2 regions of the Shewanella acanthi genome follow, and region 2 is predicted to be linked to the other one. Evidence: riboswitches for the same ligand, from Rfam matches in the RefSeq annotation. Region 2 holds a riboswitch; the other holds the start of a gene.

Region 1 (8,973 bases), 2.0 Mb from region 2:
TGTGCTCTATCGACAACAATCGACTTAAGTCTCTGTGTTTATGTATCTAATTGAATTTGCTAATGTAAAAATTAAGTTTTATTTAAGTTAGAGTTCACGTTTTCCGTACGTCAGTTTGATATCGATTCTCATTTATCCGTACTATTCACCCGACTAAACGTTGGGTTCTGGTATGAGCCCCTCATGGTTTATTCGAGATTATCGATTATTTTAATCATTTTTATAGATTATTTAAATCTGTATTAATCGTTTTCTTCAATTTCTGTTTATCCCTATTCTAGGTTCATCGACTACACGTCGCCCGCCAAGGAGATTAGCCATGGCTACTATTTTCGATTTAATTGAATCTTGGGTTAACACCAATCAAGAATGAGGAACAAGGTATGAGTCAACAGTATTTAACGAGTCAAAACGGTTCTCCAATTGCTGACGATCAAAACTCTTTGTCAGCGGGTGAGCGTGGTCCAGTATTATTACAAGATTGGCATCTCATTGAAAAATTAGCCCACTTTAACCGCGAGCGTATTCCTGAACGTGTCGTTCATGCTAAAGGTACCGGGGTTTACGGTACTTTCACCCTGACTAAAGATTTAAGCGAATTCACTCTTGCCGACCACTTTAACGGTGTGGGCAAACAAACTGAGACCTTCGTACGTTTCTCAACCGTAGGTGGTGAAATGGGCTCAGCCGATGCCGAGCGTGACCCACGTGGTTTTGGTCTGCGTTTCTATACGGCCCGTGGTAACCATGACATCGTCGGTAATAACACGCCGACTTTCTTCCTGCGTGACGGTATTAAGTTCCCGGACTTTATCCATACGCAAAAGCGTAACCCAATGACTAACCTCAAAGATCCACAGGCAATGTGGGACTTCTGGTCATTAAACCCTGAAGCCATGCATCAAGTGACTATTTTGATGTCTGACCGTGGTATTCCGGCAAACTACCGTCAAATGCACGGCTATGGCTCACACACTTTCTCATTTTGGAATGCCAAGGGTGAGCGTTTTTGGGTGAAGTTCCATTTCAAATCACAGCAAGGTGTCGTGAACTTAACCAACGAACAGGCGGATAAGTTAAAGGGTATCGATCCTGACTCATCTCAGCGTGATATGGTTGTGGCTATTACCGACGGTAACTTCCCACGTTGGTCTGTTAACGTACAGATTATGCCTGAGAGCGACGCCAACACTTACCACATCAACCCATTCGATTTAACCAAGGTGTGGCCGCATGCGGACTACCCATTAATCGAAATCGGTATGCTGGAGCTGAACCGCTTACCACAAAACTACTTCGCCGAAGTAGAGCAAGTGGCCTTAGCACCAAGCAACTTAGTACCTGGTGTGGGCGCATCGCCAGACAAAATGCTGCAGGCGCGTTTATTCGCCTACGCCGATGCCCAGCGTTACCGTATTGGCGCTAACTATAACCAGTTGCCTGTGAACTGCCCACATGCCACTAAGGCAAACCATCATCAACGTGGCGGCGCAATGGCGGGCACTCAATGTCCATTCCATGGCGGACAAACCGGTGGCGATGCATCGGCTAACTATGGTCCAAGCACCGTCACTAATGCACTGGTCGAGCCTTCACAATTTGCAGAACCTCCACTGCGTTTAGAAGGTGAGGCAGCCCGTTACAGCCGCTACAACCAAGACGATTATACTCAGGCGGGAAATCTGTACCGTATGTTCAGTGAAGGTGAAAGAGCGCGCTTAGTTGAGACTATTACTGGCTCATTAAGCCAAGCGAGCGTAGATGTGCAGCAACGTATGGTTGCCCACTTCGAGAAAGCCGATGCCGATTACGGCCAGCGTATCAAGACAGTGTTAGGTCTTTAAGCATTAAGCTTGTAATCGCTAAGCTTGCAATCGCAAGCTCCCATTAAGGGTATTGAAATCGATAAATTAAAAAGGCCAGTGAAATTTCACTGGCCTTTTTGTTTGGGTTTCGCGTAAGTGTTATCGTAGCAGCAACTCTTGCCTCAACGATAAGCTCAAGAATTAATACACTAAAGTGACTATACCTAGGAGGGCGAATAACACGGCGCAGCCCCTGTGGATCCAATTTAGTGGTAATTTTTCGGCGCTAAAGTGACCCGCTAACACCACTGGTACGTTAGCAAGCAACATGCCTAAGGTGGTGCCTGTCACGACCATGACAAGCGCATCGTATTTAGCCGATAACACCACGGTGGCGATTTGGGTTTTGTCACCCATTTCGGCGATAAAGAACAGAATAAAGGTCGCGATAAAAGGGCCCATTTGATAAAAGCGGCTCTCTTCGGAATCCACTTTATCCGGCACTAATACCCAGAGCGCGATCGCAAAGAAAGAGGCTGCTACCAGATAGCGGGCGACTTCTGGGCTGACCCAATCGATAGCCCATTGGCCAATCCAAGCGGCGGCGAAATGGTTAAACAGAGTTGCGAGCAAAATCCCCAAGATAATCGCGGTTTTATTTTTAAATCTTGCGGCGAGTAATAGGGCAAGTAATTGGGTTTTATCGCCAATTTCGGCAATGGCAACCGTAAAGGTTGAGGCTAATAGCGCTTCCAAGTGTGTTCCTTTTAGGGGTGGTTTTGACATAAGCACAATAAAACCGTCCACCCCTAGGTGCGGTTATTGTGCTCAGGTCTTGCTGGGCAAATCGATGATTTGCTGTGAACACCATGGCATGAGGCCAAGTATGTTGATGTTCACCCTAGATTTCTAAGCTTTGAAATCCAGTTAGCTACTCCCCCGAAGCGAGGCAGGCATTATAACCAAGTGAGTTTGGGTTTCAAGGCTGATGTTATCAATTATTGCGCAATGAATTCTGACGGGTGTCAAGTTATCAACCATTGCATTGTTGTAAGCTATTGATATAAAGTGAATTATATTTTAACTGCGCGGTCTTTGATTGTTGCGTTGGCCAAGTCTTAGTATTGAGCTAGAAGTTGTTAACTTTTGGCTTTCAAGACATTCAATCTATTTGGCAAACTAATTGAAAAATTAGAACGCAAAGCCTCCAGTCTAAGGTTTGGTTAGGAAATAACTCAACTAAGATAGCGGGGTTGCTTCAGGAACAACGACTAAACCAAGGTTTAGCGCTGCGTTTCTGTGAAAAATAAACGTCTTTGCCTAAACGCTGTTTTGCCAAATACCACTTTTATCGAAATGCTTTCGCGGTTTGGAAAGCACACTTTGGAATATCAGAAAGTGGAGTTAAATAAAGTGAATTATCCAACTGTTTTTAATCAACTCTCCCTAAATAAAGTCAGTAAGTTAACTGAAAATGCCTTCGCACTCAGTGTATCTTGCGCCCTCTTAAGCCAAAGCTTTCCGCCCACGGTTATATGGTGTCACCGGAATCTCGCTCCTACGCCTGTAAGCTTGGCAATAACGTCAATTGTGGTGCCATACAATGGGATCCGCAAAGTGCTGAAGGACCATCCGTTTTCCCTGAAGTGGGGCCTACCGATGAAAAAATTGCCTCTGCGGCCAATTCAGCCTTTCAACCTTGACGTGTAAAGTCCAAGTTGTTGGGCTAAAAGTGATATCAGCGGAGGTTGGAATCAATTTAGCTGGCAATTCACTGCCATCACATTACGCGCAACTGGCGTTACTATTTAACCCGTCAGGACTGGGATCAAAACCAACCTTTGAGTCGTGCTAGTTTCGAATTGGCGCCATTTTGTGTGATCGATGGCGGCATGACTCAACCCGCAAAATTAACTCCCCATAACTGTTATGTGCCCGAGGGGCGGACTGGCTATCAGGTGATTTTAGCGGTGTGGGAAGTGGGTGATGCCACCAACAGTTTCAACAACGTGCTGGATGTTAACTTCAGTGGTGGCAGTGTCACGCCGCAGGAGTGGACGGATATCTGTGAGATTAATCCCTCTTTCGATTTGAAGGCAGGCTATAAGGTCATGACTTGGGTATTGAATGCCAATGGTGAAATGACGGCGAAACAGACGGTAGTGTCCATTGCAAATACGACTTAAGGGGCAAAGGAAAATTGGCCGTTTATGTTGGCGTCAGCCATCAATAGTCAACAAACCGAGCTAAAAGCTGGGCAGCAAAATGCTTCGGGGGATAAGCCCTGTTTACGGAAAAAATGAGGTGTTTAGTGCGCCCAATTCAGGTATCGAACGTGTAGAGGTAATTTTGATATTGCTCCTGAAACCGCGTCGCTGCTGTAAGTAACCTCACTTGCCGATAATTATTGGATTGAAGATGGCGCAGTGCAGCTGACATTTGATGTGACCACAAATGCGAAGATGAAATGTCTGCCTAACTCTTTAGCCACGATGGCTGTGCGGCAGGTTTTGTGACGCAAACGGTGAATAACAATAGTGTAAGTCTGGCACTGAAGGTGGTCGAGCCAGTGGCTGGCCATTATCATCTACAGGTGAAGGCTGAATACCAGCAGGGCGAAGTTATCCAACAACACTTTGATATCTTTCTTAAGGATAAAGCGCCAGTAACGGATACTGACTTTGTTTTCCCCGAGGGACTGTCTAGCTATGTTGCGGGCACTAAAGTGTTACAGCTTAAAACGGGTAAGGTTTATCAATGTAAACCATGGCCATATAGCGCCTACTGCGTGCAATGGTCGGCTACTGCTACTGGATTTGAGCTGGGAGTAGGGGCAAACTGGGCTCTTGCATGGACCGAGTTGTCGTTTTAAAAGCACTAAAATAGGCCCTTGGTGGCTTAACTATCAAAACTCTACCAAGTTAACTAACTTTGTAGGGTTTTTCTTTTTGTCGCTTAACGTTAGATAAAGTGAGTTCTATAAATACGCTTTAGACTTTGGCCGATAGTGCTATCTTTGTAGATAACTGGCTTGCCCACTGGGTTTGGCTCTGTTAATGTCCCTAGCTAATTCGTTACCGACAGTTCAAGCTCGGTGTTTTTAAGGCAATTTAAAATTGAAATTACTGTCACATTTCTGCGTTCGATTTAGTTAGCCTCAATGGCAACTGGGTTGAAATATTCAAAAGCTATTGGGGCCAACTGATCTGCTTGTTTGAGATCTGATTGGATGCTTGAGTTAAGTGACGCTTTTAGTTTGAAAATGCTTTTAGCTTAATGACAGAGTGCGCAAGGCTTTATCCTTCATATCTACTCAAAAACTTCAAAATAAAAATTAATACTGAATAGGATAATTGTGTGAATTCAAAAATGTTAGGCTCGATTGCCATTGTGGCGGGCACCGCCATTGGCGCGGGAATGTTGGCATTACCTTTAGCCACCGCTGCACTGGGGATGATCCCTGCTATTTTACTGCTGGTGGTCGTTTGGGGGATTTCGGCTTACACTTCATTGCTGATGCTCGAAATCAACCTGCGTACTGGGGTGGGTGATAACGTCCATGCCATTACTGGCAAATTACTGGGCAAGAATGGCCAGATTATTCAAGGCGCTTCCTTCTTAAGTTTACTCTTCGCCCTGACTGCGGCGTATCTGACCGGTGGTTCATCACTTTTGGTGTTAAAAGCCAAAACCATGTTTGATGTTGCCTTAGATAATCAATTGGCCGTGGTGCTGTTTACGTTAGTGCTTGGCGGTTTTGCGGCATTAGGGGTTGCATGGGTTGATAAAGCGTCGCGCTTACTGTTTTCTTTGATGATCGTACTGTTGGTCGTCGTTGTGCTGTTCTTGCTGCCAGAAGTCAGTATTTCAAACATGGCGACCAGCGCCATTGCGGATTCAATGACTAGCAGTTGGATGGCAGCAATCCCTGTCGTGTTTACCTCTTTTGGTTTCCATGTGTGTATTGCGACCTTAGTGCGTTATTTAGATGGCGACGCGGTGTCACTGCGCAAGGTACTGCTGATTGGCTCAACCATACCATTAGCATGCTATATCTTTTGGTTATTGGTGACCCTTGGCACAGTGGGAGGCACCCAAATCAGCGGTTTTGAAGGTTCATTACCCGCTCTAATTAGCGCGCTACAGGAAATTGCCCATATTGAATGGATCAGCAAGTGTATCTCACTATTTGCCGATTTAGCCCTGGTGACCTCATTCCTTGGGGTAACTTTAAGTCTTTATGATTTTGTTGCCGAATTAACCCGTGCTAAAAATAACTTAGCGGGTCGCGTGCAAACATGGCTTATCACTTTTGTGCCGCCGCTATTATGCGCGCTTTATATTCCAGAGGGTTTCGTGGCGGTATTGGGCTTTGCAGCGGTGCCTTTGGTGGTGATGATTATCTTCCTACCGATTGCGATGGCACTGCGTCAACGTCAAGCCACATCTCAGGGATATCAGGTCGCGGGCGGTGGTTTAGCCCTCAGTATTGCGGGTTTACTTGGCGCTGTGATTATTGCTGCGCAGCTATTTGTGGCGCTCTAATCTCTGATTGAGCAGACTGCATGTTCATTGACATGAACCGCGAAACATTGCTTATTTAATCTGCTTTGTAAGCGAATTTGTCTGAGTCTGTTATACCAATAGTTCATTATGCTAAAGTCAGGCCCGTGCCTGACTTTTTGCTTTTTAGCGTTTCACGAACTTGTTTTTATTAACGAAATAGTCGCGCAGCACCAGGCTTTTTTCACCCTATAATGGACTTAAAATAATGAAAAAATGGTTACTCTCAGTTGCTGTGGCCGCAGTGTTTGCAGCCCAAGCTGACGAAGGTATGTGGCAGCCTCATCAGCTGCCGGCAATGGCGGATGAACTCAAGGCGAAAGGTTTGGAGATTGATGCCAAATCGATTTCAAAATTGACCGAATTCCCAATGAATGCAGTGATTAGCCTCGGTGGCTGCACTGCATCTTTTGTGTCACCAAAGGGATTGGTGGTTACCAACCATCACTGCGCATACGGTTCTATTCAATATAACTCTACCCCTGAAAAGAATCTGTTAGAAAATGGCTTCTTAGCTAAAACCTTCGCCGATGAATTACCTGCAGCGCCGGGTTCACGTGTATATGTCACCGAAGATGTCACCAACGTAACTGATAAAGTGAAAGCTGGGCTTGAGAACAAAACCGGTAATGAGTTTTACCAAGGTATCGAAAACCAAGAAAAAGCCTTGATTGCCGAATGTGAAAAGGAGGAAGGCTATCGCTGCCAAGTGAATAGTTTCCACGGTGGGTTGGAATATTATTTGGTTAAACAGCTTGAAATCCGTGATGTGCGCTTAGTCTACAACCCTGCGGCAAGTGTGGGGAAATATGGCGGTGATATCGATAACTGGATGTGGCCGCGTCACACGGGGGACTTCTCATTCTACCGTGCTTATGTGTCTAAAACGGGTAAGCCAGCAGAGTTTAGCGCCGACAACGTTCCCTATGAACCCAAGAGCTTTTTAAAGGTGTCAGCCAAGGGCGTGAGTGATGGCGACTTTGTGATGGTCACGGGTTATCCCGGTCGTACCAATCGTTACCGCACTGCTAATGAAGTTCAAAATCAGTTCGAGTGGGCCTATCCCGAGGGCAAACTGCTGCGCGAGCGATTTATTGAGCTGATTAAAGAAACTGCACCTGAGGGCAGTGACGAGCGTATTAAGTACGAGAGCCAAATTGCAGGCCTAGCTAATTACGCTAAAAACTTTACCTCGATGATCGAGTTTTACGGCAAATCGACTATGTTAGCCGATCGTAAATCACGTGAAGCCGAATTGGCTGCTTGGATTGCTAAAGAGCCTAGCCGTGAAGCGAAATACGGTAAAACCTTAGCCGAGTTGGACGCGCTGATCGCAAAAGGTCAGGAGCATCAAGCCCGCGATATGATTTTAGGTTATATCAACTACACCACTATGCTGCCTACGGCGCGCAATCTTTACCGTCTAGCCCACGAGAAAGCGCTCCCTGATATGGCGCGTGAGCCAGGCTTCCAAGACCGTGATATGACCCGCTTCAAGGCGAGCATGGAGCGAATCGATCGCCGCTACGCAGCTAGTGTCGATAAGGCACTGTTGATGGATATGCTTAAACGCTATGCCGCATTACCGGCCGAACAACGTTTGCCTGCGATGGATAAAGCCTTTGGTATCGATAGCAAGTTTGATGCAACAAAGCTGTCTAAAACCTTAGATAAACTGTACGCCAAAACCGAGTTAGGCAAAAAGGATGTGCGCCTAGGGTGGATGGATAAATCCGTGGCGGACTTTAAAGCCTCAAAGGATCCTTTTATTCAAATCGCGGTAGCTCTGTATGACACGGATATCAGCGAAGAGAAGAAGCAAAAAGCCCTAGAGGGTGAACTGATGAAAGTGCGTCCTCAGTACATGGATGCCATCATTGCCTACAATCGTGAGCAAGGTAAGCCAGTGTATGCCGATGCTAACTCGAGTTTGCGCGTCACTGTGGGCCATGTGAAGGGCTATTCACCTAAGGATGGGCTAAACGCAGCGCCGTTTACCCGCCTTGAAGGCATCAGTCAAAAAGCCACTGGTGTTGAACCATTCGATGCGCCAAAGGCCGAGCTTGATCTGATCAACGCTAAGCAATACGGTGATTACTATGTAAAAGCGGTAGACTCAGTGCCAGTTAACTTCCTGTCCACCTTAGATACCACGGGTGGTAACTCGGGTTCGCCAACCCTAAATGGTCGCGCCGAGTTAGTGGGTTTGCTGTTTGACGGTGTGTACGAAAGCATCATCGGCGACTGGGCTTATGATGACAATATCAATCGCTCTATCCATGTCGATAGCCGTTATATGCTTTGGGTGATGAAGTACTTAGATCACGCAGATAACCTTCTGGCCGAAATGGAAATTGTAAAATAAGCCGAACTTAGCTTAGCCTTGGCTCCTAAGGGAGCCGATTTATCGATAACTGTTCGTGCTAATTAAGGGCAATAATCCGATTGGATTATTGCCCTTTTTAATGGTTATGAGTTTAACGCCTGTTTAAGGAGTTGAATTTCTTGCTCGGTCAGCGGGCGCATCTCGCCCTCTTTAAGCTTTTTGTGCATCGGAGCAAATAATGACAGAGTCATAATGGCGATACGTTGCAAGTCAATGACG
Region 2 (8,973 bases):
CTGGGTATTATTGGCAACCTCGGCAATAGTGGAGTTCATTTCTTCCATGGCGCTGGCGAGCTGCTCAAGCTGGTGTTTCTCCTGATCTAAGCTGACATAGGTTTGCCCCGTGGTCACGACGAGTTGATTGGCGATATCATTTAATTGATTTGCCTGATCTTGAGTACGACCTAAAACGCCATTCATTTTAGCTTGCTGCATAATCAGCTGAAAATCGAGGATGGATGAAGTATCGGCCCCCGAGTAGATATAGCGACTGACTGAGTCGTATTTTGCCTTCATCTTCATCAGCTTTGCGGGAATACGAAAAGCCTCGTCATAAAAGATGGCAAGATTTATCCCCATTAGCAGGGCCCCTGCAAAGATAACGCCCCATCCCCAAATAAAGCCGGCAATGCCAAGACCCGATGCAGCCACTATGGCTGATACAAGGCGTTTTTGCTCCAAGCTTAAGGGTTTAGGAATGGCTTTACCCGTATTAAGCTGTTGGTAGAGTTTTGTTGCCTTGGAGACATATTTTAGCTGCGGTTGCACCCGTACCGATTGATAACCAACGATTTTCCCATTTTCAAACAGCGGTGATACGAAGGCATCGACCCAATAATAATCGCCATTTTTACAGCGATTTTTCACTATGCCGCGCCAGGATTGGCCCGCTTTCAATTTTTCCCACATTTCCTTAAAGGCGGCGCTCGGCATATCGCCATGGCGAACTATATTGTGTGGACTACCAATAAGTTCCTGCTCGCTGTAGCCACTGATTTCGGTAAAGCGTTCATTGACATAGGTAATCACGCCGCGGCTATCTGTGGTGGAGATCAATTCATCTTGAGCATTAAGACGGACTTCTTGGGAATTGGATTTAAGCTGATGGGTTGGTCGACTCGGCTGACGCGGGCTCATGTAAAGGTTCCATTTAGATCAGGCTTGCGGGCCTTTTATCACAGGCTAGGGGATGACACTGCCCCGATAAAACGGCGGATTTGTGATAATGGTACCATTTTTGTGTGGATATTAGAGAGGGGTTTTTAACGTTATCCTTAAATATTTTAATGTTTTAAATTTTGTTAATTACTTAAAAAGGTTGTGTTTTTCTATTGGCTTAAGCGCTTGGATGGCTAAGACTTTTAGTGATGCACTCCGTTTACATAAATGAGCTAGGCTAGCGCAATCGTGGCTCGGCAGATGACGCCTTAGGTGAAAAACAAAAAGCCCGAGTGATTCACTGGGGCTTTTTTATATCGAACTACTCAAACCGCAAAATTAAATGGCGCGGGTTGCCTGAGTCAACCAAGCCAGTTCATCACCCGACATCAATGGAGATAGGGTATTAAACACTTTTTGGTGGTAGGCGTTAAACCAAGTAACTTCTTCTTGAGTTAACAGTGTCTTATCGATAAGACGCGAATCCATAGGAATGAGTGTCAGTGCGTCAAATTCATAGATTTCACGCTCGGCGCCTTTCAAGGCTTCACATGGCTGTACTACGACGAGGTTTTCGAGGCGAATACCGAAGCAGTCGGCGCGGTAATAGCCAGGCTCATTGGATAACACCATGCCAGGGAGTAATTGAACGGCGTTAATGTTCTTGCCGATGCGCTGCGGCCCTTCATGTACGCTCAAGAAATGTCCCACGCCATGGCCCGTGCCATGGTCGTAATCGAAGCCATGTTGCCACAGGTATTGACGGGCAAAAGCATCGAGCTGTTGTCCGGTAGTGCCCTTGGGGAAGCGTGCTTGATCGAGTGCAATATGGCCTTTTAATACCAAGGTCACCATTTTTTTCTGCTCATCGGTCACCTTACCGATAGCGATGGTGCGGGTAACGTCGGTTGTGCCATCGAGGTACTGGGCGCCAGAATCCACCAAATAAATGCTGTCCATGGCCATCAAAGCTGGCGTGCCATTGTTGTGGTTGTAATGGCACATGGCCGCATTTGGGCCGGCGGCAGAAATGGTATCGAAACTTGGCTCGCGATACTGTGGATCTTCGAGGCGGAAGCTTTCTAACTTATCGGCAAGTGTGGCTTCATCGTGCAGACGCTTGGCTGCAACTTCATTGTCTAACCAAGCCAGGAAGCGACTCACGGCGACACCATCGCGGATATGACAGGCACGCATGCCAGCAAGTTCGGCGGCATTTTTCTGCGCCTTTGGTAAGGATACTGGGTCTATGCCAGCGATTAACAGTGCGCCAGCTTCACGGGCAATATTTTGCGACCAAGCGTTGGCAGAATTTGGATCGGCAAGCAGCTTCACGCCCTTAAGGCTTGCCAGCGTATCTGCGAGTGACGTTTCAGCCTTAAAGCTAACGCCTGTGCCCACATGGGCTTCGATACCCTCTGGAAGCTTGGTTAAATCGGTGAATAACTGCATGTCGCCATTGGCGTGCAGCAGGGCAGAGCCTAGTACCACAGGGAAGCGTGGTACATCGTTTCCACGAATGTTAAGTAACCAGCAGTAGGAATCCGGCGCGGCAATCAGTGCTACATCGGCGCCGGCTTTTTTCACTAACGCACCAATTTCTGTACGTTTCTGCTGACTGGTTTTGCCTGCACTGTCATTGCTGAACAGTAAAATCGGTGCACTTGAGAGCGCAGGTCTATCCTGCCAATGTTTGTCGATGGGGTTTTGCTCAACATTGACGAGTTCAATGTGTGCTTTTGCCAGTGTCGCCTTGGCATTTTCAAACCAAGCTAGGGTATGAAGGCGTGCATCAAAACCCACACGAGAATGGGCTGGCAGGGTGTCGCACAACCACTCAATTTGTGGTGTGTCGGTTAAGCTTTCATAGCTAAATAGATTGGCATCGACCTGTAGGCGCACCTGCACTGTATAACGGCCATCGGTGAAAATGGCGGCCTTATCCCTGAGCACTATCGCCATACCGGCCGAGCCGGTAAAGCCCGTTGCCCATAGCAGGCGCTCATTATGCTCAGGCACATATTCACCGAGGTATTCATCGGCACGGGGAATAATAAAAGCATCGAGATTAGCATTGGCGAGTTCGCCACGAATGGCATCGAGGCGGCTGGCAATTGCTTGAGATGGGTTTGACGGCATAGGGACTCCAATTGGGCGGCAATCACGACACATTAATGCTAACCATAGCAAGGTTCGTAAGCCAAGGAATAGGCGTGATGATTCTAGTTGATACGCTAATGGGCTGGGATTATCGCAAACAATGACCAAGATGCAAGGGGAGCTAGATAGGATTTTGTATACAAATTTTAATGGCTTTTAGCTTGGCAGCCATCGCGTGGGATTATTTACACATTCGGCATCACTATTACGCAGCGGCCTTGGTTCGACGTCAGCTAATGGAGAAATATTCAAATCTACTTAACCATTTTTTGTTAATAATAAGTTGCATTCTAAATCAGCTCGCGTTTATGCTTAACTCGTTTTGACAGCGCTGTCAAAATTGTGAAAGGCAAACCAGTTGAAAGACTGGGACGCAAAGCCTCCGGTCTAAGGGTATGTGGTACCTATGATAGCGGGGATACCGCAGGTTGTTTCTTCATGCGCCTCAAGTGCATGGTTTTAAGAGTGTTGTTTCCTGTCTACGCGTTGTTTGCCTTATTGATAAATAGTTTATTCAATAGGGATTTCTCATGTTTAAGACTCAATTATCTACCCCTGCGCTGCTGGTGGCTTCGGTTCTGGCTTCTGCCTGCAGTTTCGATGCACTGGCCGCTAAGCCTGGCAAACCAACACTTGCTTGGGGGGAAACTAAGTTCGCGATTGTCGAGGTCAATCAATCGGCCACGGCCTACGAACAGTTAGTCACAGTGAAAGATGCCGCCGATGTGTCGGTCAGTTGGAACCTTTGGAGTGGCGATGTTGGCAATACCGCTAAAGTGTTGTTAAACGGCCAAGTGGCATGGGAAGGACCCTCGAGCGCATCTGGCACAGCAAATTTTAAAGTGAGTCAGGGCGGTCGTTATCAGTTGCAGGTGCAACTGTGTAATAGCGAGGGCTGCACTGCAAGTGATGCGCGAGAGATCCTTGTCGCCGATACCGACGGCAGTCATTTGTTGCCATTAAAATCGGCACTGGCTGAAAACAACCGTCCCTACGTCAATAAGTCGGGCAAAGTGGTGGGTAGTTACTTTGTTGAGTGGGGCGTCTATGGCCGTAAATTCCCTGTCGATAAAATCCCAGCACAAAACCTGACCCATATTCTCTATGGCTTTACCCCGATTTGTGGTGGCAATGGCATTAACGACAGCCTTAAGGAAATTGAAGGCAGTTTCCAAGCGCTGCAGCGCGCCTGTAGTGGCCGCAGCGATTTTAAAGTAGCGATTCATGACCCTTGGGCCGCAATTCAAATGCCGCAGGTCGGTGTGAGTGATTACTCCGACCCATATAAAGGTAACTTCGGCCAATTGATGGCGCTCAAGCAAGCCTATCCTGATTTAAAAATCCTCCCCTCGGTGGGAGGCTGGACGTTATCCGATCCCTTTTTCTTTTTAGACGATAGTGCCAAGCGTGCGACCTTTGTCGCTTCGGTCAAAGAGTTTTTACAAACCTGGAAATTCTTTGATGGGGTGGATATCGACTGGGAATTCCCAGGCGGTAATGGCGCCAACACCAGCTTAGGAAAGCCAACCGATGGCCAAACCTACGTGACCCTTATGCGGGAACTGAGGGCCATGCTGGATGAGCTCAGCGCCGAAACCGGTCGCAGTTATGAGTTAACCTCGGCGATTAGTGCGGGTGACGATAAAATTGTGAAGGTGGATTATCAGGCTGCTCAGCAATATATGGATTACCTGTTCCTGATGAGTTACGACTTTAACGGTGGCTGGAGTAATACCGAGCTTGGTCATCAGACCAACCTCTATGAAGCGAGTTGGGATCCTAACATTCGCTATACCACTGACAATGGCGTTAAAGCGCTATTAGCCCAAGGCGTGACACCGAGCAAAATTGTTGTAGGTGCTGCTATGTATGGCCGTGGCTGGACTGGCGTGCATGGTTATTCGGGCAATAACCCCTTCACAGGGACTGCTACCGGAAAAGTAAAAGGGACTTGGGAGGCTGGGGTTGTCGATTATCGCCAAATCGTAAATGACTATATGGGCGCAGGCTGGAGTTATAGCTACGATGAAACCGCCGAGGCGCCCTCGGTGTTTAATGCTGCTACTGGCGATCTAATTACGTTTGACGATCCGCGTTCGGTGAAAGCCAAGGGGCAGTATGTGTTGGCAAACCAATTAGCTGGGTTATTTGCCTGGGAAATCGATGCCGACAATGGCGATATCCTCAATGCAATGCACGAAGGGCTTGGTCATGGTGAGGGTGTCACTCCTCCTGCTAACAAGGCGCCAATCGCCAATGCGGGCAACGATATCGTGGTCACAGGCCCAGCAGACGTTGTGCTTTCTGGCAGTGCGTCACGGGATCCTGAAAACGGCGCATTAACCTACGAATGGACGCAAACCTCAGGCCCGAGTATCGCCATCAGTAATGCCGATGTTGCCGATGTGTCGATATTCCTTGGTGCTGTCACTGTCGATACACAATACCGTTTTACCCTTACTGTGACCGATTCAGAAGGCTTAAGCGCCAGCGATACAGTGATGATCACCAATAAAGCACTAACGGCTAATCAAGCACCTGAAGTTTCTGTTACCTCTAGCGCAACAGTCGAAGCGGGGAGCGCTGTAACCATCAGTGCCAGTGCCACTGATGAAGATGGCGATGCTCTTACCTACGTTTGGTCTGTGCCCGCTGGGATCAGTGCTTCTGGGATTAATAGCCCAACACTGGTGCTGACAGGGCCTAATGTTACGACACAAACCCAATATGGTCTCAGCCTGCTGGTTTCCGATGGCGCCTTAGATACCACTGCCACGGTCAACCTAACCGTTACGCCTAAGGCCACAACTGGCGGTGGTTGCTCGGCGATAGATCCCAATGCGGGTAATTACCCCGCTTGGAGCGCAGCAAAGATTTACAATACGGGCGATACCGTTAGCTATAACCAACTGGTGTGGAAGGCAAAATACTGGACCCAAGGTAATACACCGTCACGCACAGCTGACCAATGGCTGCTACTAAGCCAAGTCGAACTCGGTTGGGATGCGCAGGTAGCCTATGTTGGCGGCGCGACCACCATTTACCATGGTCGTCAATGGCAGGCCAGTTACTGGACTAAGGGCGATGTACCAGGCGCTTCTGCCGTGTGGGTCGATATTGGCGCGGCGAGCTGCCAATAAGCTCAGGTCTAGCCGAAGCCATAAATAAAAAGCCCTGCAATGTTGCAGGGCTTTTTTAGCCATGTTTTAAGCCAAGACTTTAGTCCAAAGCTTAGTTAATTTTTAATAGCTCAACATCGAAAATTAGCATAGAGCCAGCGCCGATTTTACCCATGCTGCGATTGCCGTAGGCGAGTTCACTCGGGATAAAAAAGCGGTACTTGTCACCTTCAACCATGAGTTGCACTCCTTCAGTCCACCCCTTAATAACACGATTAAGTGGGAAGGCAATCGGCTCGCCTCTGTCGACGGAGCTGTCGAACACTGTGCCATCGATAAGCGTACCGTGGTAGTGCACAGTTACGCTATCGGTTGCCTTTGGATGAACTGTGCCAGTGCCTTTAGACAATACTTGGTACTGCAGGCCAGAGGCTGTTGTCACAACGCCTTCTTTATCCTTGTTTTGGGCGAGAAACTCCTGCCCACGTTGGATATTTTCCAGCGCTTCCTTAGGATTGTTTAGCGAGGTAAAAACATAAAAAATGGCCCCAGTAAGCACCAGAATCACAAGTAACAATTTCATAGTGTATGCACCTTCAATAAATTTGCGGCATGGTAGCAGTTTCACCCTGCTGAGGCTATATCCAATGGGGTTTTCTCCCCTTTTGGCTGGAATTAAGTGACTGTTCTTAAGGTAAAATTCAGCTTTAGATAAAGCGGTGGATTTGACCACTTTGGATGCCATAACCCAGCAGCGCTAGATTGACGACAACCGACAGCCAATAACGGGTTCTAAAACTCGTTTTTACCGATTTATGCCGCAGCAGATTTTGCGCCATCAAAGCGCCAGGCCAACCACCAAAGAGGGATAATAGGTGCAGCGTGCGCTCCTGTGTGCGCCAGTTACCGCGTTTGGCTGCAGATTTATCCAAGGCATAGACAATAAATGTCATCAAACTTAAGCCCAGATACAACCCTGTGATAACTAAAGGGAAAAAATGCCAATAACAGGCCGCAGTTAACAAGCCTAAAAAGCTTATCGCGAATAACACTGGCAACGAACTGCGCGTTTTGGCTTTGGATCTTGGTTTAGAATAAGTCCTAGGCTTAGGGTTGACCTGTCTTGATTTGGGTGGTGTTCTCACTGTCTTAGTAGGTTGACTCGATTTGTCTGTTTGTTGACGTGGCGGCATCTTTTTAATTACATCATTTAGTTATATCAGTGTGGCCGCTGTTAAAGGCCAAGTAGCGCCAGAGTTTTTCCAGTGGTCCTTGATTAAACCAACGAAAATAGAGCGTTGCAATCAGCAGTTGTACTAGGGAATAGCTCAATGCCAGCCCGAAATAGCCCCATCTGTCTAAGGTCAATAATAATTCGGGTGCCAAGTAGCGGAACAAGAGTACACCGACAATGGACTGCAGTATGTAGAGGCTAAAGGCGAGTTTCCCTACTCTTTGCAGGGCGTCTACAAAGGGGGAGGGATTTTGGCAGAATTTCACCAGAATATGAACATAAATCAGTGCCATTGGGATGGCGCTCAACATGACCAATACATCGGCAATGGCTTCAAGAGTGCTGTTATGTGAAAAGCCAAAGACGGTATCTAGAGTGGAAAGCACCAGCGTCAGCAGCAGAAGTTGGAGCAGGCTGCGCCGACTAAATCCACGTTCGAAATGCCCTTCTTGATAAAGCGCGATGCCAAGTAGCATAAGGCCTGCACTAAACCACATCAATGTAAATGGGATGATCATTACCATATAGCCAATCTGTAATAAGTGCAGTTTTAACTGGCTAGCGTAGCTTGCGGTCCAAGCACTGTACTGGGAGGCAAAAACAGGAGACTCGCGGGTAAAGACTACATCATCACCGTTTAGGGTGATCAGCGCGACAAACACTAGACCAATGAAAATAAATAACCCCGCCCTGAGCTTAAGGCTGGCGATACTGTTACCTGAGTAGCGCAGGGCTAAAAATCCGCTGACCCCATAGGTCAGCAGAATATCCCCCGGCCAGATAAGAATGCCGTGTATGAGTCCAAACACAATAAGCCAACGTAATCGCGCGTGGATTAGCGACGTTGTGTTTCGCCCTTCGAGTTTGAATTTTTGAGATTGAAGATAGATACCTATTCCAAACAACAATGAAAACAAACTGATAAATCGCCCCTCAATAAACAGATTTTGAAAGGTTTCAATAATCTCATCGAGGATTAAGGGCGTGACGTGTCCGGCATAACCAAAAAAAGTGATTCCCATAAAATAGATATTCATAAAGAAAATCCCGAGCAGGGCAAAGCCCCGAATCGCATCGAGTAGGATAATGCGTTGTTGGGGGACTATCTTCAGCTCTGACAGCTCGGATGATGCTGTATTGGCGTAGTGGCTATGAGCCAAATTCTCCTTGGCATTTTCTTGGGTCGGCAAAATAGCAGGGTTCCTTTGGCTATGTTGTATATTTAAACATCATTAACAGTAACTTATCAGACACCAATCCCATTTAATATAGCTGTTCAGCTTACCCTACCAATTAAATCGTACTCTCTTAAAAATTGTGCTTTGGCGGTTTATTTAGTCTTTATATACAGCCTTCAGACATCCTGTGTTAATTGCAAACTTAGTTCCCCCTTTGATGTGAGACACCGTATAATCCCTGCGCATTGATGGTGTTAAGCCGAAAACTCATATTAACCACAAGGACTCACAGTGAAATATTTGCTGACCTATTTTAAGGGGATGGCCATGGGGGCCGCCGATGTTGTGCCAGGGGTGT

The links. A riboswitch is a leader RNA that binds a small molecule or an ion and turns the genes downstream of it on or off. The one in region 2 is predicted to bind cyclic di-GMP.
Region 1: linked by a shared signal. The riboswitch ahead of K0H61_RS17775 (lytic polysaccharide monooxygenase) and the one ahead of K0H61_RS12555 (glycosyl hydrolase family 18 protein) in region 2 are both predicted to bind cyclic di-GMP.

The regions. Positions count from the first base shown of each region.
Region 1 covers NZ_CP080413.1:861,401-870,373, forward strand. Annotated here, with positions in the region: gene K0H61_RS03805 (hypothetical protein) at 1-28, shown strand, start outside; gene katB (catalase KatB) at 384-1,844, shown strand; gene K0H61_RS03815 (TMEM165/GDT1 family protein) at 2,007-2,561, opposite strand; cyclic di-GMP riboswitch class I at 2,969-3,066, shown strand; partial or broken gene K0H61_RS17775 (lytic polysaccharide monooxygenase) at 3,341-3,991, shown strand; gene K0H61_RS17780 (hypothetical protein) at 4,016-4,108, shown strand; gene K0H61_RS17785 (hypothetical protein) at 4,330-4,677, shown strand; gene K0H61_RS03825 (aromatic amino acid transport family protein) at 5,175-6,350, shown strand; gene K0H61_RS03830 (S46 family peptidase) at 6,577-8,733, shown strand; gene K0H61_RS03835 (RNA pseudouridine synthase) at 8,838-8,973, opposite strand, start outside.
Region 2 covers NZ_CP080413.1:2,904,654-2,913,626, reverse strand. Annotated here, with positions in the region: gene K0H61_RS12565 (methyl-accepting chemotaxis protein) at 1-903, opposite strand, end outside; gene K0H61_RS12560 (aminopeptidase P family protein) at 1,264-3,063, opposite strand; cyclic di-GMP riboswitch class I at 3,423-3,510, shown strand; gene K0H61_RS12555 (glycosyl hydrolase family 18 protein) at 3,615-6,224, shown strand; gene bamJ (BamJ family beta-barrel-assembly machinery protein) at 6,316-6,786, opposite strand; gene K0H61_RS12545 (DUF1294 domain-containing protein) at 6,911-7,255, opposite strand; gene K0H61_RS12540 (DUF418 domain-containing protein) at 7,410-8,627, opposite strand; gene K0H61_RS12535 (polyprenyl-phosphate transporter) at 8,907-8,973, shown strand, end outside.